DNA from 2 places in the Pseudoalteromonas sp. JC28 genome. Region 1 is predicted to be linked to the other one. Evidence: predicted binding sites of a transcription regulator. Region 1 holds the regulator's gene; the other holds the start of a gene.
The links. The regulator NrdR, encoded in region 1, represses ribonucleotide reductase genes. The targets are predictions, from matches to a motif close to AAACACNANATNTNGTGTTT.
Positions count from the first base shown of each region.

Region 1 (7,524 bases):
GCGCTTAGTGCTGACGCTTGTGTAAAAACGCAGGGCGGGTATCTCGATGCTGAAGTTGACCTTAAGCTAAGTAAAGTATGTTTTGCAGAGTTAGTGCGTGCCCAAGCGTCGCGTTTTTATATCATGGCAGGATTTACGGGAAGCAATGAAGCGGGCGAGCTGACAACGCTTGGTCGCAACGGTTCTGACTACTCTGCAGCTGTCGCAGCTGCGTGTCTTGAAGCTGAAATCTGTCAAATCTGGACTGACGTTGATGGCGTTTACAGTGCAGATCCTCGTCTGATAAAGAAAGCGACTAAGGTCGACGTGCTATCTTATAAAGAAGCCATGGAGCTATCTTATTTTGGCGCTAAAGTGCTGCACCCAAAAACAATCTTACCTTGCGCCAAAGCTGATGTGCCTTGTGAAATTAAAAATACTCATGATCCAGAAGTGCCGGGTTCACTGATTTGTGCTCAGGGCGGTGGCGAGGCTCCAGTAAAAGCGCTTTCGAGTCTTGATAAACTTGCTATGCTGACCGTGGCAGGACCTGGGATGAAAGGCAAGGTTGGCATGGCTGCTCGGGTCTTTTCTGCACTGGCAGCAGATAACGTATCCATCGTACTTATTACGCAATCTTCTTGTGAATTCAGCATCAGTTTCTGTGTCCATGAGCAAGACTTAACACTTGCGCTGGTTGCGCTTGAACAGGCATTTGAGCTTGAAACGCAAGCAGGATTAATCGACCCAATTGAAGTGCAACGTAACCTTGCTATCGTTACTTTGGTTGGCGACAACATGAAAGCGCACAAAGGTCTTGCGGCCAAATTCTTTGCGTCACTTGCACAGGCTCAGGTGAATATTGTTGCCATCGCGCAGGACTCAACGGAGAGTTCTATTTCGGCGGTGGTTGATGGTGAACTTTGCCAAGATGCAGTAAAAGTGTGCCACGAAAACTTCTTCACGCACGTGCCATCCATCGATGTATTCTTGATTGGCTGCGGTCTAGTGGGTCAAGAATTAATGAAGCAGTTTCATAAGCAGCAAGCATGGCTTGAAAAACGCAATATCCGTTTGAACCTCTATGGCATTGCAAACTCAAGTAAGTGTTACTTAGACCCTGAAGGCGTTCCGTTTGATAACTGGGAATTGGCGCTTGAGAAAGCGGAGTCGGGCTTTGATTTACAACAGGTTAGCCAGTTTGTTAGACAAAATCATTTAATTAACCCTGTGATTGTCGATTGTAGTGCGGCTCAGTTTGTTGCCGATGGCTATTTAGACTTTCTTAACGCGGGCTTTCATGTCGTTGCGGCTAATAAAAAAGCCAATACTGGCAGCTATGAGTATTATCAGTCACTGCAGCAGGCTGCACTAGCTAAACGCCGTCACTTTCTATACGAAACCAACGTTGGCGCCGGACTCCCTGTATTAGACAACCTTAAATTGCTGTTTGGCGCAGGAGATGAATTGCTTTCATTCAGTGGTATTTTGTCTGGCTCGCTATCGTATATTTTTGGCGTATTGTCGGATGGTTTATCGCTATCGGAAGCGACAGAGAAAGCCAAACAAAGCGGTTTTACAGAGCCAGATCCGCGCGATGACTTATCTGGTACGGATGTCGCACGTAAGCTGCTTATCATTGCCCGTGAATCGGGACTGCCGTTGGAACTCAGTGATATTGAAGTTGAATCAGTATTACCTGAAGGGTTTGCTGAGGGCGCCAGTGTTGATGAATTTATGGCGCAATTACCGCAATTAGATGATGCTTTCGCAGCGCGTATTGCGGCGGCCAAAGCACAAGGCCAAGTGCTACGCTATGTCGGTTCAATTGTTGACGGTAAATGCCGCGTTGGCATTGAAGCGGTAGATAAAGAGCACGCTTTGTACGATATTCGTGACGGTGAAAACGCACTGGCTATTTTGAGCCAATATTATCAACCAAAGCCTTTTGTGATCAGAGGTTATGGCGCGGGCGCAGAAGTGACCTCTGCTGGCGTATTTGCTGATATCCTAAAAACGCTGTCGAGGTAGGAGCTATGAAAACATTTTATGCACCAGCGTCAATGGGGAATTTTTGTGTTGGCTTTGATGCCCTTGGCGCCGCACTCCAGCCTATTGATGGCAGTTTACTGGGTGATCAGGTCAGCGTTGAAGCCGCAGAGCGTGATACGTTCAACTGTATTGGTCCATATGCTGAAAAGCTCTCCGCTGATCCTAAAGACAATTTAGCGTTTCAGTGTTTACAGCACTTCAAACAGCATGTGGCACCCAACATGCCGGCGGTTGCCATGACCTTGTATAAAGGCCTTCCTGTTGGTTCAGGTCTAGGCTCTAGCGCTTGCTCTGTGGTTGCCGCTTTTGCTGCACTCAATGATTTTGCCAATACGCAATTAAGCCAAGAGGCGCTTATTGAATTAATGGCCGACTTTGAAGCTAAGGTCAGTGGTGGTCGTCACTACGACAACATCACGCCCTGCTACCTTGGTGGGCTACAACTGACAGCAGACTGCATTCCAAGTAAAGCAATCAGCGTTGCGCATGATGAAAGCTGGTTTTATGTTATTGCATATCCTGGCTTTGCCTTGAATACAGCGAAAGCAAGGCAAGCACTACCACAGCAGTTTTCTTTGCATGATACGGTGGAGTTTGCCCAGCGACTGTCGGGCTTTTGTTTATTGATGCAGTCAGGTCAATTTGACAAAGCACTGTCGATGATGAAAGACAGCATTGCCGAAGAAGCGAGAGCGCCACTCATTGCTGGCTTTAACGAAGCAAAAGACGCGCTACCAGCCCTAGGTGCCGAGCTGGTAAGTATTTCAGGGGCAGGGCCCACGCTATTTGCTATTTGTAAGTCTGAGCAACAGGCAAATGCAGTGCAGCAATGGTTGCAACAAAATTACATTAATGAAGCGGGTTTTAGCCATATTTGCCGATTAGATACGCTAGGCACAAGAGAATTAAAGGATCAAAAGTAATGAAATTAGTGAATTTAAAAGACGAACAGCAGATAGTCTCATTCGTTGAAGCGGTAAAAATTGGTTTAGGTCGTAACCAAGGGGTATTTTTCCCTCCTACATTTGAGTGTATTGCGGATGTTGATGCACTACTTGAATTACCTTTTGCTGAGCGCAGTGCCAAGGTATTACATCACCTTATTGGTGATGAACTACCACAAGATACCCTCGATGCGATGGTAAAACGCGCCTTTAATTTCCCTGCTAAATTAGTCGAAGTTGCTAAAAATCAGCATTGTTTAGAGCTTTTTCATGGGCCAACATTGGCGTTTAAAGACTTTGGCGGCCGCTTTATGGCGGAATGCATTAGCATGTTTAATCAAGGTGAGCGCGTGACTATCCTCACCGCAACAAGTGGTGACACGGGCGCCGCCGTTGCCCATGCATTTTACGAAAAAGAAAATGTCGATGTGGTGATCCTTTATCCTCATGGCAAAATTTCGCTTGCCCAACAAAAGCTGTTTACAACACTTGGGAAAAACATTCATTGTTATGCTGTAGATGGCAGCTTTGATGACTGCCAAGCGATGGTGAAGTCTGCATTCCTTGATGACGAAGTAAAGCAAAAGCTTGGTCTTAATTCGGCAAACTCCATCAACATCAGCCGTTTAGTGGCACAAGTGTGTTATTACTTTGAAGCGCTAGCACAATTACCTAAATCTCAGCGTGATAAAGTGCATGTTTCAGTGCCAAGTGGTAACTTCGGCAACGTCTGTGCAGCAATGATTGCGGCGGCGATTGGATTACCTATTGCCAAGTTAAGTGCCACGACAAACCAAAATGATACTGTGCCCCGTTACATTGCCTCGGGTGAGTGGCAACCAAACGACACTTTAGAGTCACTCTCTAATGCGATGGACGTGAGTAAACCTAATAACTGGCCTCGTGTTGAAATCATGTTAGAAAGAGGGGATTTTAACAAACATGACTTTTATTCACGTTCGGTATCGGAAGCACGGACTCAGGCGGTAATGCAAGAATTACATGACAAAGGTTACTTGGCTGAGCCACACACTGCGATAGCCTACGAAGGATTAGCGCTGGACCCTCAAGCGGATGAAACCGGAATTTTCCTTGCCACTGCGCATCCTGCGAAGTTTAAAGAATCTGTAGAAGGTGTTTTAAATCAGCAGCTTGATATGCCGAAGCCGTTGGCCGATGCATTGCAAAAACCATGTTTGGCAGAGCCGCTTAGTGCAGATTATGATGCTTTGAAGGCAGCAATGTTAGCAAAACTCAACTAAATAAGAGAGCCTGTCTGAGTGGGTAGAACGCCCACTCAGATAAGGTCAATTCCAAGACTATATTAGCTTTTCAAATGCAACTTAGGTTGTCTTATTTAAAATATTAATGTTTAAATAAAAAAATATCATCGCGATAGGGGTGTGAAATAAATTCAATCCCTGCTTAAATATGCCCATGCTGATTTCATAGGCAAACTGGTTATCTTATGATGCTAGATTGTCTTTAAAAATACCCTTACGTTTACCTAGGAGAAACCATGTTAGAACGTAACATGAATATTGCAGATTTTGACCCAGAACTATTTGCAGCGATTGAAGCAGAAACTTCACGTCAAGAAGAGCACATCGAGCTTATCGCTTCTGAGAACTACTGTAGCCCACGTGTACTTGAAGCGCAGGGTTCTCAGCTAACAAACAAGTATGCTGAAGGTTACCCAGGTAAGCGTTACTATGGCGGTTGTGAGCACGTTGACGTGGTTGAGCAGCTCGCGATTGACCGTGCCAATGCGCTATTTGGTTCGACTTACGCAAACGTTCAGCCTCACGCTGGCTCACAAGCAAATGCGGCGGTATTCCAAGCGCTACTTCAGCCACATGACACTGTGCTAGGTATGAGCCTTGCTCACGGTGGTCACTTAACGCACGGTTCACACGTAAACTTCTCTGGTAAAACGTACAATGCTATCCAGTACGGTCTAAACGAAGAAACTGGTGAAATCGATTACGCGCAAGTTGAAGCGTTAGCACTTGAGCACAAGCCAAAAATGATCATCGGTGGTTTCTCTGCGTACTCAGGTATCGTTGACTGGGCTAAGTTCCGCGAAATCGCTGATAAAGTAGGCGCTTACCTACTTGTTGATATGGCGCACGTTGCAGGTCTTGTTGCCGCTGGTATATACCCAAGCCCAGTGCCTCATGCACACGTTGTAACAACAACAACGCACAAAACGCTAGCGGGTCCTCGTGGTGGTCTTATCATCTCTGCTTGTGATGATGAAGAAATCTATAAAAAGCTAAACTCTGCGGTATTCCCTGGCGGTCAAGGTGGTCCTCTATGTCACGTTATCGCTGCGAAAGCGGTTGCGTTCAAAGAAGCACTACAGCCAGAGTTCAAGTCATACCAAGAGCAAGTGGTTAAAAATGCACAAGCTATGGTTGCGGTACTTCAGGAGCGTGGTTATAAAGTGGTTTCTGGCAAAACTGAAAACCACCTGTTCCTACTTGATCTGATTGATAAAGACATCACCGGTAAAGATGCGGATGCAGCGCTTGGCCGTGCAAACATCACAGTAAACAAAAACTCTGTACCAAACGATCCACGTTCACCGTTCGTTACTTCTGGTCTTCGTATCGGTTCTCCTGCGATCACTCGTCGTGGCTTCAAAGAAGCTGAGTCGAAAGAGCTTGCTGGCTGGATCTGTGACGTACTAGACAACATCAATGATGAGTCTGTACAGGCACAAGTGAAAGAAAAAGTAAAAGCAATTTGCGCTAAATTACCTGTTTACGCATAATTTCGCTCACAAAAAAGCAGTTTTTTGTTATGATTAAGGCCGCATTCAAGCGGCCTTTTTTGTTTTTGAGTCAACGAGAGCGTCTATGCATTGTCCATTCTGTACAGCCAAAGATACCAAAGTGATAGATTCACGTTTGGTTGCTTCCGGCCACCAAGTCCGTCGCCGTCGTGAGTGTATTTTATGCCACGAACGTTTTACTACCTTCGAGGGCGCAGAGCTCTTAATGCCGCGCGTGATAAAGCAAGATGGTACTAGAGAGCCTTTCAATGAAGATAAGTTACTCAATGGCATGCACCGAGCGCTGGAAAAGCGTCCCGTCAGCACAGAACAAATAGAAGAAGTAGTACATCAGATTAAATCTCAAATTCGTGGTACTGGCGAACGTGAAGTACCAAGCGACATGATTGGCGAATGTATTATGGAAGCCCTTAAAAAGCTCGATAAAGTGGCTTATGTGCGATTTGCTTCAGTATATCGCTCTTTCGAAGATATTCGTGAGTTTGGTGAGGAAATTGCGAGGTTGGGGGATTGAGCCAGTTCACAGCGCAAGATCATGATTACATGAGCCGCGCCATCACGCTTGCAAAGCGCGGTAAATACACCACAACACCCAATCCAAACGTCGGCTGTGTGATCGTAAAAGACGGTGAAATAGTCGGCGAAGGCGCACACTTAAAAGCAGGTGAAGGCCATGCTGAAGTACATGCGCTTAAGCAAGCTGGAGCTAAAGCCGCTGGTGCAACTGCCTATGTAACGCTTGAGCCATGTAGTCACTATGGCAGAACGCCGCCGTGTGCTAAAGGTCTGATTGACGCAGGCGTCAGCAGAGTGGTTGCTGCCATGGTTGATCCCAACCCACAAGTTGCAGGGCGTGGATTGGCAATGTTAGAGGCCGCGGGAATTGCAACGGCTTTTGGTTTGCTAGAGCCACAAGCAAGGGCACTGAATACCGGATTCTTGAAGCGAATGGAGTGTGGGTTGCCATTCGTGACTTGTAAGCTTGCCGCTTCTGTTGATGGTAAAACCGCATTAAACAATGGCCAGAGCAAGTGGATTACCTCAGCCGCAGCGCGCTTAGACGTACAGCGCCACCGCGCGCAGAGCTGTGTGGTCTTGACCGGAGCCGATACGGTTATGGTAGACAACGCCAGACTCAATGTTCGTGAAGAATTTTTGCAAGACACCGATTATCCTCAATCTGAGCTACGCCAACCGATACGTGCGATTATTGACTCACAAAATCGTCTGACACCAGATCTTGCGCTATTTACAACTGCATCTCCAGTGATTATTTTTCGCCGTACTATTGATAATTCAGTGCAATGGCCTCATTTCGTAGAGCAAATTGTCGTGCCTGAAATCAACGGTAAGCTCGACCTAAAAGCCGTTCTCAACAGGTTGGCTGAAAAGCACTGTAATTATGTTTGGCTAGAGGCCGGTGCCACCCTTGCGGGGGTAATGCATGAACAAGGGCTAATCGATGAATATATCATCTATTTGGCACCGAAAATAATTGGCGCTGGAAAAGGGCTGTTTAACACCTCACCACTGAGTGCGATGTCGCAAATACCTGAGTTAGTGTTTGGCGACGTTTGCCAAGTGGGGCCTGATCTCAAACTTATCGCGACTAAAGAGAAGTAAAATGTTTACAGGTATTATCGAAGCAACAGGAACATTAACTCAATTGCAGCTCAAGGGCGGCGATTTAATTGTTCGTGTGACCACGACATCTCTTGATATGAGCGATGTAAACTTGGGTGATAGTATTGC
Region 1 covers NZ_QOKX01000004.1:370,580-378,103, forward strand. The annotation lists gene thrA (bifunctional aspartate kinase/homoserine dehydrogenase I) at 1-2,010, shown strand, start outside; gene thrB (homoserine kinase) at 2,016-2,954, shown strand; gene thrC (threonine synthase) at 2,954-4,237, shown strand; gene glyA (serine hydroxymethyltransferase) at 4,495-5,751, shown strand; gene nrdR (transcriptional regulator NrdR) at 5,837-6,286, shown strand; gene ribD (bifunctional diaminohydroxyphosphoribosylaminopyrimidine deaminase/5-amino-6-(5-phosphoribosylamino)uracil reductase RibD) at 6,283-7,395, shown strand; gene DS891_RS11505 (riboflavin synthase) at 7,397-7,524, shown strand, end outside.

Region 2 (7,524 bases), on a different contig from region 1:
ATGTCTAGGTTGTTTGATGTTTCTTGTTCGATATCTTGCGGCTCAAAGTGTAAATGATTACCTTCTAGCTCATAACCAAGCCCTAGTTCATAGGTGCTGGTTGCGATATGAATGCCATTTGAAAGCAATTCGGCGGTTAATGGTGCGCGCTCCGAGCGAGACAGCGAAACAGCGACGTTTTGGCCTTCAGCAAAGTCGTACACGCCACCAATAGACAAGCTTAGATTGGTCATTTCCAGGTCATAAGAAATAAACCCATTATCTAAGTTACCACCATGGCCGTGGTCGTGATCATGGTCGTGTTCACCTTCATGGTCATGATCTTCTTCGTACGCTTCCAGTTGATTGCCTTTGCTTGATAACTGGTAGTCTTCAATACGAGCACCTAACTCAAGTGTGAAGTCTCCAAAACGACGTTCTTCAAGGATATAAAGTGCGTGCGTTTTGGTATTGGTCGATGGCGTGAAAGCTTCTGCACCGTTTGCGGCGTAATCGCTGTCGGAGAAATGATAACCAACAGTGCCGTGCCACTCTCCTAAGCGGTGCTCTGCCGTTAAGCGTAACTCAGTTGTATCATTCTCAAATACAGTGCCAATGTTTCCATCTTCAATTTCAGCGTGTTCATAATCGGTGTAGCCGACACGTAGACCAACAGATTCAAGCCAGTCACTGTGTACTGCATAATTTACAAGCCCTTGCCAACGGTCTTGTTTTACTCGAGCAAATACGGATTCTTCTTCGTGGTCATGCCCTTCCTCTTCATGCTCGTGATCATGGTCATGACCAATATGAGAGTGAGCAGGAATGCCATAGTCCGTATCAACACGGCCATAAGAGAAACCAACGGTCAGATGATCGCCAACGTAACTTGTACCTAAGTTAAATTGCTCAGAATCGATAAAGGTATTGTCGACGCGATTGGCGTACTCTGTTTCATGCTCTTCTGCTTCGTGGGCATGAGCTTCGCCTTCATGTTCATGCTCGTGTTCTTCATGTTCGTCGTGTGGAAGCGCGAAATTAGGGGTTTCATAATCACCACCTTTACGCTTAACGCCATCGAAATGGAAGTTAAATCCGTCAAAGCCGGATTCTAATAATACCGCAAAGGTATTGGTATTTGAGTTGGTATCATGGCTATAGTCGGCAGCGCCCTGAAGGCTATCGATCACGTCTGTCGGAATACGATTATCAACAACATTAACCACACCACCGATTGCACCTGAGCCGTAAAGTAGGGTTGCAGGACCTCTTAGCACTTCAATTTGCTGCGCAGCCAGCGAGTCATTAGTGTTGGCGTGATCTGGGCCAACGCGCGAGGCATCGCTACTGTCTAACCCGTTTTGCGTGATTTTAACCCGAGGACCATCTAAACCACGGATGATAGGGCTTGAACTCACCGGACCAAAGTAACTAGCATTGATCCCTGGTTGGCCTTTTAGTGTTTCACCCAGTGTTGGTTTGGCACGGTTTTTTAGCTCATCCCCACTTAATACACTGACCGGAGAGGTCATTTCCATACTATTTTTATGTAGGGCAGAAGAGTAAACAACAATGCTCTCAACAGATGTTGGTTTTAGTTCGACTCGAACAAATCCTTGGGCTTCATCTACATCTACACGTTTATCAAGATAATTAGGCTTAGTAACGTGTAATTGAGAATCAGCATCTATTGCAATGGTAAATTGGCCATTCTTATCTGATTTAACTGACTTGCTTTTGCCATGAAGATGGATGGTTACATTACTAAGTGGTTGATTGTTTGCGTCAACAACTTTACCTGTTAGTTGTGCAGCATAAGCTGGCGCTGCACCTATTATTGAAATTAATGCGCTGGCGATAAGAGACTGCTTAAACATATTTTTATTACCACGAGTTAGGTTATGTATTGAACGAGTGAGCTGTTCGACTAATAGAGTGATAATATAACACTACAAATTTTGCGGATCAATAACGTTATACTATAACTTAGTTATTGTTGAAATTAGAATTACAGCTATAGTTAAGAAACAAGCTAAAGTGAGCACAACATAATGAACAAGCCATTTGTTTTCAAGGCAAGGATTAAGGTTGCTGACTTATTTCACCATAGCCACCATGAAGAAGCGTTTACTACCGCCATGTTGTCAAAAGAAAGTAGCGAGCATTTTGCGATGAAACTGCTTGGGATATGCGCACTGTCTTTTGATAAGCCGGCAAAGTGGAGCAAGGCGGAGAAAAAACATTGGCCGGACGTATGGCTAGAAGACGACAACGACCAGGTTGAAGTCGCTTTGTTTATTGGTACCTTAGAGGTCGATGAGATACTCAAGTATGAAAAGCTTTATGCTAAGGTTGTAGTGTTGTGTGCTGACGGTGAGCAATGGTTTGAAGAGCGTCGAGCGCAATTACAGTTTATTGGATCTTTCTCTGTGTTTAGTATTCCCACGGACTTTGTAGCTGAATTGTGTGAAATGCTGACGCGAAGTTTACATTGGGACGTGATTTTTGAAAATGGGGCGATGAGTGTTACTGATAGTGAACACTACATTCGTACTCAAATTACCAAGCTGATTTAACGCACTAGTTAACCTAAACTCGGGATAACGGCTGCTAGAGAACAAGTTGTTATGTCGCGGATTTTGGTTATTTACGGCAACTCTATTTTAATATGGCTTGTGGGTCTGCTACAGCACAATAAAATTTCCCCATCTCTCACAAAAGCAAGCGGCTCGTTCGCGTACTGTGTTTGTCCTTCAATGAGCTTGGCGCGGCAGGCGCCGCAAAAACCCTCGCGGCATTGATAGGGGACTTCAATATTTGCGGCTTCAAGGGTTTCGAGTATCGAAGACGAAGAAGCCACATATTCCAGTGGCTCCTCAATATTCTCAACCTGAATTAGGAAGGATGGCTTTTCAACCATTACAGGTCGAAATCGCCAAAGTCAGAGGCATCAACTTCAGAGTCGATTTGTCCAACAAGGTATGAGCTGATCTCAGCTTCCTGTGGTGCAACTTGAACATTGTCAGAAACAAGCCAAGCATTGATCCACGGAATCGGGTTCGATTTGGTCTCAAATTGCGTTGGTAAACCAACCGCTGACATACGAATATTTGTGATGTACTCAACGTATTGACACAAAATATCTTTGTTTAGTCCAATCATTGAACCGTCTTTAAACAGATACTCAGCCCATTCTTTTTCTTGCTCAGCTGCTTCAACAAACATCTTAATCGCTTCGTCACGGCATTGTGCTGCCACGATAGACATTTCAGGGTCATCTTTGCCTTCTTGCATGATATTCAGCATGTGCTGTGTGCCAGACAAATGAAGCGCTTCATCACGAGCAATTAGCTTGATGATCTTTGCATTACCTTCCATAAGCTCTCGCTCAGCAAAAGCAAACGAGCAGGCAAAACTCACGTAGAAGCGAATAGCTTCTAAGATGTTTACTGACATGATGCAAAGGTACAGAAGCTTTTTCAGTTCAAACAAGTTTATGACGACCGTTGTGCCGTTAATTTCATGCTTGCCTTCACCGTATTGATTATAAAGGCTTACCTTTTCAATCAGTTCGTCATAATACTTGGTCACTGCATCCGCACGTTCAACAATTTTGTCATTGCCCACGATGTCATCAAAGATTAACTCAGGGTTTTGCGTTACATTACGAATAATGTGAGTATAAGAGCGACTGTGAATAGTTTCACTAAATGCCCAAGTTTCGATCCAAGTTTCAAGCTCAGGGATGGAGACGATCGGCAAAAGTGCAACGTTTGGAGAGCGACCTTGCACACTGTCTAGCAATGTTTGATATTTTAGGTTGCTCAAAAAGATATGTCTTTCGTGCTCAGGAAGTGCCTGAAAGTCCAATCTATCCTTACTTACGTCTACTTCTTCTGGACGCCAGAAAAACGATAATTGCTTTTCAATTAGCTTTTCGAAAATAGGGAACTTCTGTTGGTCGTAGCGAGATACATTAACAGTTTGTCCGAAAAACATCGGTTCTTTTAATTGGTCGTTATGATTTCTGCTAAACGTAGAATATGCCATAAATGTGTTACTCAATACCTAAAAAAGCGGGTGATGACCACCCGCATAAAAAGTTATATTTTACAAGCGCCGCCTTCACAACCATCGTCTTCTGCTTCTGGTTTCATCTCATCTTGAGCATCCGAAGCACCGTCGCGGGTGTTATGGTAATAAAGTGTTTTAACACCAAGTTTGTATGCGGTGAGTAAGTCTTTTAGCAATAGCTTCATAGGAACTTTACCTGCTTCAAACTTACTTGGATCATAATTGGTATTTGCAGAGATAGTTTGATCGATGAACTTCTGCATAATACCAACCAGCGCAAGGTAACCATCGTTAGATGGAATATCCCAAAGTAGTTCATAGTTGTTCTTGAGGCGATCGTACTCAGGTACAACTTGCTTCAAGATACCATCTTTACTTGCTTTAACACTGATATGACCACGAGGTGGTTCAATACCGTTTGTCGCGTTTGAAATTTGCGATGATGTTTCAGATGGCATCAAGGCTGACAACGTTGAGTTACGCATACCGTGTTCTTGGATACTTGCTCTTAACGCATCCCAGTCAAGGCGTAATGGCTCTTCACAGACTTTATCAAGGTCACGCTTATAGGTATCTATTGGCATGATACCTTGTGAGTAGGTCGTCTCGTTAAACTTAGGACAAGCGCCGCGTTCTTTTGCCAGTTCATTCGATGCTTTCATCAGATAGTATTGGATCGCTTCAAATGTTCTGTGTGTTAGGCCGTTAGCACTACCGTCTGAGTACTTAACACCATTCTTTGCAAGATAATAAGCAAAGTTAATCACACCGATACCCAGTGTACGGCGTCCCATCGTTGCATTGTACGCAGCAGGAACAGGATAGTCTTGATAGTCTAATAGGTTATCAAGTGCGCGAACCGCAAGCTCTGCTAACTCTTCTAGCTCATCTAAAGACTTGATAGCACCTAAGTTAAACGCTGAAAGCGTACAAAGTGCAATTTCACCTTCAGGGTCATTTACATGGCTTAACGGCTTCGTTGGTAGTGCAATTTCAAGACATAGGTTTGACTGGCGGATCGGTGCAACCTTAGAGTCAAACGGGCTGTGTGTATTACAGTGGTCAACGTTTTGTAGATAAATACGACCGGTGCTCGCACGTTCTTGCGCAAACATTGAGAATAATTCAATCGCCTTAATGCGTTTCTTACGAATAGACTCATCTTGCTCGTACTTAACATACAGTTCTTCGAATTTATCTTGATCTTCAAAGAATGCGTCGTAAAGGCCTGGCACATCTGATGGACTAAAGAGCGTGATATAGTCGTCTTTAATTAGGCGGCTATACATGGTTTTGTTGAACTGCACGCCATAATCTAAATGACGCACGCGGTTTTCTTCAACACCACGGTTATTTTTTAGTACTAATAGGTTTTCAACTTCAAGATGCCAAAGCGGGTAGAATAGGGTCGCTGCACCACCACGCACACCGCCTTGAGAACAGCTTTTAACAGCTGTTTGGAAGTGCTTATAAAACGGAATACATCCTGTGTGGTACGCTTCACCATTTCTGATTGGGCTACCTAGTGCACGAATACGACCTGCGTTAATACCGATACCAGCGCGCTGACTGACGTATTTTACAATCGCAGAAGAAGTTGCGTTGATTGAATCTAGGCTATCAGCACATTCAATCAGTACGCATGAGCTAAACTGACGTGTCGGCGTACGAACACCAGCCATAATTGGCGTTGGTAATGAAATTTTGAATGTTGAAACCGCATCGTAGAATCGCTTAATGTAATCTAGACGCGTTTCTTTCGGGTAGTTTGCAAACAGGCTTGCAGCAACAAGAACATATAAGAACTGCGCACTTTCATAGATCTCACCTGTTACGCGGTTTTGTACAAGGTACTTACCTTCCAACTGCTTAACGGCTGCATAGCTGAAGTTCATATCTCGGCTATGGTCGATGTAGCTGTTTAGCTCATCAAACTCTGCTTTTGTGTAGTCAGTGAGAAGGTGCTGATCATAGCGCTTGTCTTCAACCAGCTTTACCACATGGTCGTGTAAGTGCGGCGGCTCAAAACAGCCATAGGCTTTCTTACGCAAGTGGAAAATAGCCAAACGAGCGGCTAGATACTGATAATCTGGAGACTCTTTTGAGATCAGATCGGCTGCAGCTTTAATAATCGTTTCGTGGATATCACCAGTACGAATACCGTCATAAAACTGGATGTGTGACTTTAATTCAACCTGAGAAACTGAGACGTTATCTAGGCCTTCTGCCGCCCATGTAATGACACGATGGATCTTATCTAGATCTAACGGTTCTTTGCGACCGTTTCTTTTGCATACAGATAGCTGTTGGTTCATGTTATGTGCCTGTATTCCTTAGGAACGCGCTTTAGATATCGCACGAATATAAAATTGTTTAGCAAACCACCACTATATATGGTGCCCTAGTGGCTAGGGATCACAAGATAGTGGGGTTGACGTGAATTTGCAAGAGAACAACTCGGGCAGAATTGTGGATAAGTTTGGGATAATTTATTTATGTAAGTACCCACTAACCTATGACAATCCACTTATCTGCCCACAAAGAAAAATCAACAAAAAGATGATGCTTTTCAGCAAAAATAAAAAAAAATTCTAACTGATTTTTTTCTACACAAATTCGTATCTATTATAGCAAAAACACAATATATGGTGTTTTATTTTTTTATCGACACTAAATATGCGATAACGTGTCTAATGGGTTAGTAAGATAGAGATCCGCATGCCAAGACTTAGCTTCGGATTCAGATGGAATGAATCCCCACATTGCTGCTGCACTAATCATTTTTGCGGATTTTGCAGCAATAATGTCTCGCTCAGCATCGCCAACATAAATACACTGCTCTGGCGAAATCCCCAATTTTGAAGCCACTAATAGCAAAGGTTCTGGATGAGGCTTGGCCACCGCCAGTGTATCTCCGCATACTACTGTCTCGATCTTTGCAAGTTCAGGGATCTGTTTTAGTAGCGGAAGTGTTAAAAACTCAGGTTTGTTCGTCATGATCCCAACCTGAATCTCTTTTTCTAAAAGTGCCGCTAATAACTCACCAATTTGCGCAAAGCATTGGGAATGTACTGATAAATTCGCCAGGTAGTAGTCGAGTACACCCTGCCGTAATATTTGAATGTCGTAGTGCTTTAATGACTCACCAAATCCTACTTGCAACATCGCTGCTACGCCGTTTGAAATCGCACTGCTATAAACCTGTTTGCCGACAGTAGGCATTTTATTAGCAGCTAAAACGTGGTTTAGTGCGGCTCCCAAGTCATCACTGGTATCCAGCAAGGTGCCGTCTAAATCAAATAGTACCGCCTGGATCATGCCAGCTTCTCAAAGTGTAGAATGTAGTTAACTGAAACGTCTTTAGTTAAGGTAAATGTTTTGCCGATAGGGTTGTAGTTAACCCCTGTCGCCGCCCTAACTTTGAGGTCGTATTTTTCAGCCCAATCAATTAAGGTCGAAGGGCGAATAAAT
Region 2 covers NZ_QOKX01000001.1:717,704-725,227, forward strand. The annotation lists gene DS891_RS03110 (TonB-dependent receptor) at 1-1,856, opposite strand, end outside; gene DS891_RS03115 (YaeQ family protein) at 2,031-2,555, shown strand; gene yfaE (class I ribonucleotide reductase maintenance protein YfaE) at 2,627-2,899, opposite strand; gene nrdB (class Ia ribonucleoside-diphosphate reductase subunit beta) at 2,899-4,029, opposite strand; gene nrdA (class 1a ribonucleoside-diphosphate reductase subunit alpha) at 4,083-6,368, opposite strand; gene DS891_RS03135 (HAD family hydrolase) at 6,724-7,371, opposite strand; gene ubiG (bifunctional 2-polyprenyl-6-hydroxyphenol methylase/3-demethylubiquinol 3-O-methyltransferase UbiG) at 7,368-7,524, opposite strand, start outside.
Region 2: nrdA (class 1a ribonucleoside-diphosphate reductase subunit alpha) is a predicted target of NrdR. The motif match lies at 6,436-6,455, and genes of this name have one in related genera.